2 regions of the Brevibacillus sp. NPDC003359 genome follow, and region 1 is predicted to be linked to the other one. Evidence: riboswitches for the same ligand, from Rfam matches in the RefSeq annotation. Region 1 holds a riboswitch; the other holds the start of a gene.
The links. Region 1 has a riboswitch for cobalamin ahead of metE (5-methyltetrahydropteroyltriglutamate--homocysteine S-methyltransferase). Riboswitches for the same ligand answer to the same signal wherever they lie in the genome.

Region 2: it holds a riboswitch for cobalamin, as region 1 does, so the genes downstream of both, ACFYU8_RS09880 (ABC transporter substrate-binding protein) here and metE (5-methyltetrahydropteroyltriglutamate--homocysteine S-methyltransferase) in region 1, are expected to answer to the same signal.

The regions. Positions count from the first base shown of each region.
Region 1 is NZ_JBIAOR010000001.1:1,052,443-1,055,615, forward strand. Features, by position in the region: gene metE (5-methyltetrahydropteroyltriglutamate--homocysteine S-methyltransferase) at 1-1,681, opposite strand, end outside; cobalamin riboswitch at 1,827-2,024, opposite strand; gene nrdF (class 1b ribonucleoside-diphosphate reductase subunit beta) at 2,110-3,060, opposite strand; gene nrdE (class 1b ribonucleoside-diphosphate reductase subunit alpha) at 3,116-3,173, opposite strand, start outside.
Region 2 is NZ_JBIAOR010000002.1:70,487-73,659, reverse strand. Features, by position in the region: gene ACFYU8_RS09885 (M24 family metallopeptidase) at 1-854, shown strand, start outside; cobalamin riboswitch at 871-1,070, shown strand; gene ACFYU8_RS09880 (ABC transporter substrate-binding protein) at 1,250-2,263, shown strand; gene ACFYU8_RS09875 (FecCD family ABC transporter permease) at 2,288-3,173, shown strand, end outside.

The DNA of each region.
Region 1 (3,173 bases):
TCGTTGCTGGGCCAGTTAACATACCCTTCATTGGTTTGGCGGTCAATGATTTTGCATACACACTTTCCTTGACCGTCATCGGTGCCACAAACTCCACATCTCCGTAAATAATAGGTGGCTTCACGCAACGCGAGCCATACGACTGCACCCAGCCGTTTTTCGTGAACAAAAAGCCATCGAGCTTTTCGCCAAAATATTCCACCATATCGGTTCGTTCGAACTCCCCATGGACGAGCACATCCAGACCAAGCTCTTCTTGTATATCAATCCATTCCTTGATTTGCGCCTGAATGAAAGCATCGTATTGCTCCACTGTCCAGTTACCTTTTTTAAACTGTTGTCGGGCGTGGCGAACCTCCGCCGTCTGTGGGAAGCTTCCGATTGTAGTCGTTGGCAATAGTGGTAGCTTCCACATCTTTTGTTGAATCTCTCGACGTTCGAGATAAGGAACACTTCTTTCAGGTTTTTCAGCAGCCAGTTGACGTAAAGTCTTCTTCACTTCCTGCCGATTCCTTGCTGGGGAGAGTGCCACCTTGAGCAAGTTCGCTTCATTTTGGGCGATCTCTTTTGAAATCACATATTTTCCATATCGGAATCCTTGGACTAAGAACTGTACTTCCCCCAGCTTTTCGTCGGCAAACGCCAATGCAGGCATGACTTCCTCTGGCAAGTCGCTCTCTGCTTCAACCGATACAGGTACATGCAACAAACTACTGGACGGTTGCAGCCACAGCTTTTCGAGTGGTACGATCTCAGTTAATTCTTTGACCAGCTCCCATTTCTCCTCGATAGACGCACGCCATATGTTTCGACCGTCGATGATTCCCGCCGCGAGAATCTTGTCTGCTGGAAACCCTTGTGTTTTCAGATTGGCCAGATTGCGCTTCGCTCCGTGTACAAAATCTAGACCGATTCCTTTTACCGGTAAGGAAACCAGCTCCTCGTACCAATCCACCGCTTCAAAATAGGTTTGCAGCATGCACTGTAGATGCGGTAGTGCTTGACCGATTTGCGCATAGATACGTTTGATGATGGCGCGATCATGGTCCGAGACATCCCGTACAAATGCAGGCTCATCGATTTGCACCCATTCCACGCCATGCAGCTCCAACTCCCGGAGAACATCTATGTAGAGTGGAACAAGTTGATCCATGACGCACTCAAATTCGTTTTTCTCATATCCTTTGGACAATTTGACAAACGTATACGGGCCTACCATGACAGGCTTTCCGATGATGCCGAGCTTTTCTTTGGCCTCCAAATATGCCTGGAGAGGCTTGTTTTCCGTTATGGCTGGTTGTCGTTCACCGAACTCCGGAACGATATAATGATAGTTCGTGTTAAACCATTTCGTCATTTCGCTGGCTACCGCTTCCTTCGAACCGCGAGCCATAGCAAAGTAAGTGCGTAAGGAAACCGGGCCTCCCTCGTATTCATAACGCTGGGGGACCATTCCAAACATCACAGCCATATCCAGCATGTGATCGTAGTACGTAAAGTCACCCACAGGGATCAGTTCACCCCCTTTTTCCTGCTGACGCAACAGGTTTTGGAGACGAATTTGCTCCATTTGCTGAACGAGGCTCTCCTCATCGGTGGCGCCTGCCCAAAATGCTTCCAATGCCTTTTTCCACTCACGGTTCTCCCCGATCCGTGGATATCCCAAATTGCTGCTTTTCATGAGCTTCCTCTCCATTCTTTATTCGATCTTGTCTTGAATCCGCCCAATAAAAAAGGCATCTCCAACGATCAAAAAGAACGTTAGAAATGCCAAATAAGCACTGAGATCACAGCATCCTAACACCTCCCTATCTCCCGTAGGTTAAGCAGTGTCGTCGAAACAGGCAGGTCTCCTGACTTTGGGATCATCATCTGCACATGCCTTCCCAATCCGTTTGGATCAGTGGCGATAAATGTGCTGACTCCCCTCATACAGTGGCGGGACCGTGTCGGATTCTCACCGACTTCCCTTTTCATCCTTGGCCATTCTTCCTGACCAAAGAACCTGTTCCCACTCCTATGAAGTTGTAAGGTTATGTGAAATGCCCCTAAAAACTAGCAAGGCAACATTCTTTTCATACAGTAACACAGAATCCAATTTTTGTCATACTAAAAACGAAAATCGTCATCCGTCAATGGCTCTACGTTCAAAGTGCGGACATAGCCATTTCCTTTTTTCGAGAAGAAGTCGTGCTGCTTCGTCTGTGTGCGAATGCCGTTCAGTACGATCGGATTCACATCTTCCTCCGGGAAAAGCGGATCGAGACCCAGATTCATCAACGCCTTGTTCGCGTTGTAGCGCACGTAGGCATGTACCTCGTCAGCTAATCCGACTTGCGTATATAACGAAGTCGTATAGGCCTCTTCATTTTCTTGCAGCTCATGCAAAAGGGCATACAGCTCCTCTTTTGCTGCGGTCTGCTCTACCACAGTCAGACTCTGATATACTTCTTGGGCGAGAACGCCGACATAGAGTCCATGAATGCTCTCGTCGCGAACAATCAGGTCGATGATTTCCCCGCTACTTGTCATCTTGCCTTGACCAGCCAAATAGAGCGGATAGAAGAAGCCGCTGTAAAACAGATAGCTTTCCAGGAAGACGGACGCTACCATCGCCATATACAAGTCTTTCGGTTTCTCGATTTCCTGATAGCGTTTAGAGATGAGGGCCGCTTTCTTTTGCAGATGGGGATTGTTTTCTACCCACGAAAAAATACCATCAATCTCTTCAGTCGATGCCAGCGTGGTAAAAATACTGCTGTACGATTTGGCATGGATTTGCTCCATCATGCCCATGAAGGCGAGAACCGCTTTTCTTTGTAGTCCATCGACATGCTCCATGATCTTCGGCATCCCTACCCCACCCTGAATCGTGTCCAGCAAGGTGAGGCCGCCCAATACTTTTTTATACGTATCCCGTTCAGTTGCACTGAGCTCCATCCAGGACATCTTGTCATCTGACAGGGGAATCTCATCATCCGTCCAGAACTGCATGATGTTTTGATTCCAAAACGTCATCGTAAAATCGTCGTCCGGCCTGTTCCAATTGACTGCTTTCATATGGCGTTCCTCTTCTCTTTTTGCTTGATGCTGTTCCTTTGAAGAATCGATTTCCCTAAACTGCGCAGCTAATGCACTCTTCTACAGTCAAATGCTTCGTACGCGTATAGTAG
Region 2 (3,173 bases), on a different contig from region 1:
ATATCCAAAACCCGTATGAAATCCTCAAGCAAGTGTTGCCAGCCAACTTGACGAAGCTCGGCATTGAAAAAAGTCATATGACTGTCGAGCGCTATGAAGCACTTGGACAAGTTGTTCTGGCGTCGAGCTATGTGGATGTAGAAGAGCCGCTGCGTGAAATGCGTTTGATTAAATCTGCAGATGAAGTAGATCGTTTGAAGCACGCCGTTCAATTGGTCGAGGATTCCTTGCGGGAGACGTTGAAAAAAGTTAAGACAGGCATGACCGAGACAGAGATCGTAGCTGAGCTGGAATTCCAGATGAAGCGCTTGGGTGCGGAAGGTCCATCCTTTACGTCCATGGTATTGGCAGGGGAGAAGTCGGCACTGCCACACGGAAAACCAGGAACGCGCCAGGTTCAAGAAGGCGACTTGCTTTTGTTTGATATCGGAGTAGCAGCGAACGGATATGTATCCGATATTACTCGTACCTTTGCTGTAGGCGAGATTAGTGCCCAGCTTCAAGAAATTTACGAGACGGTATTGGCTGCCAATGAAGCGGCAATTGCTGAGATTCGTCCAGGTGTGACTTTTGCGCATTTGGATAAAACCGCTCGCGATGTCATTACTGCAAAAGGTTACGGTGAATACTTCATGCACCGTCTTGGGCATGGACTTGGCATGGATGTCCATGAATATCCATCTGTTCACAGCCAGAACCAAGAAGTGCTTCGTCCAGGGATGGTCTTTACGATCGAGCCGGGAATCTATCTGCCAGGTATTGGCGGCGTACGGATTGAAGACGATGTATTGGTTACAGAAACGGGCGTTGAAATCTTGACGCAGTTCCCGAAAAAACTGACTTCTATCAACTGATGGATGAATCGCAACAATTGAATAAGTATCGAATGGTGCTAGATGGCATATGCCATCAGCTTAAAAGGGAAGTCCGGTGAGAAACCGGCGCGGTCCCGCCACTGTAACGAGGAGCGCCTAGCGAATAGCCACTGTTTTTTGCGAGACAAAAAATGGGAAGGTAGCTGGGGGTGTTGATCCGTAAGCCAGGAGACCTGCCATGCGATCATATACAATCGACCCACGAGGATGGGGCAGATGTGGAAGCAGTCTATGAAAGGGCGCCCTTGTGCCTGCACATAGCTGTGTCTATGTTTGTCGTGCACCTCCCGATTGAGTATGGGGGGGTGCTTTTTTTGTGGGAGCATTTGGGATCACGTCATCATTACATACAGAAAAGGGGATTACAGATGTTTATGACAAACAGAAAAAACATAGTAATGAAAGGACTAGGTTTCGGCATCATGACAGCTGCTATGCTTTTGGTTTCGGCATGCGGCTCCACTACGACAACACAGGCTCCAGTCAAAACAGAACAAACAGCTGCACCAACAGCAGAGAGTAATCCTGTAACGCTCGTCAATAATGGCATCGATATGACTTATCCAACAGCACCTGAGCGTGCAGTGACATTGAACCAACACGTCACCGAAATTATGCTGGCATTGGGCCTCGCTGATAAAATGGTCGGAACCGCTTACCTAGACGATAAAATTCTTCCGGAGTTGAAAGCAGATTACGATAAGGTTCCGGTACTGTCTGACAAGTATCCAACCAAAGAAGTGTTGATGGCAGCGAACCCAGACTTCGTGTACGCTGGATGGAAAAGCGGATTCGGTGAAAAGGGCGTAGGATCGATGCAGGATTTGGAAAAGGTCGGCATCAAATCGTATCTGCAAGCGTCATCTACGATGCCTGGCCCGACAATTGACGATGTATTTGCGGACATTACGAACATTGGACGCATTTTCCGTGTGGAAGACAAAGCCAATGATTTGATCAACAAAATGAAGAGTGAAATGGATCAAACCATTAGTAAAATAGGTAAAGTGGACAAGCCGCTCAAGGTGTTCGTGTACGACAATGGGGAAGATAAACCATTTACAGCAGCAAACAATTACATGACGTCCTTAATCAAAACAGCGGGTGGCAAAAATATTTTTGACGACATTCAAAAGGGTTGGGCAGAAGTTAGCTGGGAAGAAGTATTGAGTCGCAATCCAGACGTCATTATTATCGTAGACTACGGTGACAGAACAGTTGATCAAAAACGCAGTTTTCTTTTGAACAAAAAGGAATTGGCAGATATACCGGCTATTAAAAATCAACACCTGATCGTATTGCCATTGTCTGCTGCTTCTGAGGGCGTTCGAGCACCGATTGCGCTGAAAATTTTGGCGGAAGGTCTCTATCCGGATAGCTTCAAATAAAGTACGCCCCTTTAAAGGGAGGGAATGGCACTGCAGCAGATTAAATTACCCTATATCATCATTACTTTACTGATCGGGCTCTTTCTCTCGATTACGTTTGCAATTACATTGGGCTCGGTTGAGATCAGACCGACCACAGTATGGAAAATTGCTTTGTCGAAAATCCCGATGTTCACCGAATGGATTGAGGTAGACTGGTCCAAAGGGGAGCAGACTATCATTTGGGATATCCGCTTTCCGCGTGTGCTCTTGGGAGCGATTGTTGGTGCAGGTCTATCTGTCGTGGGAGTAGCGATCCAGTCCTTGGTACGCAACTCCCTGGCTGACCCGTACGTGTTAGGTGTATCTTCAGGTGCTTCGGTTGGAGCTACCTCGGTCATTATATTCGGTGCATTTAGTATGTACGGGCAGTACGCGCTATCCTTTGGTGCTTTTACAGGCTCGCTTGTGTCGATTATTCTCATTTTTACGCTATCCCGTATCGGTGGGCAAAATTCAACAGTACGCCTGCTTATGGCTGGAATTGCGATATCTGCGATCTTGTCGGCGCTCACCAGTCTCCTTGTTTTTTCGGCGCCGAATGAACACGGGATTGGTACCGTCCTGTTCTGGTTAAGTGGCAGTCTGGCTGGCGGTAAATGGGAGTATCTGACCATTCCTTCGTTGATTGTGGTTATTTGTCTGATTGTATTAATGGCTCAGTATCGTTCGCTTAATGCGATGCTGATGGGCGAGGAATCAGCAGGGACATTGGGGGTTAATACGGTGCAGTTCCGCAAGTTTCTCCTGGTGATCACGGCCTTGCTGACGGGCGTAATCGTTTCTATCGCGGGATCAATCGGTTTTGTCGGATTAATGATGCCCCATATCGTCCGGGTGATGGTCGGTTCAGATCACCGACGTGTTCTGC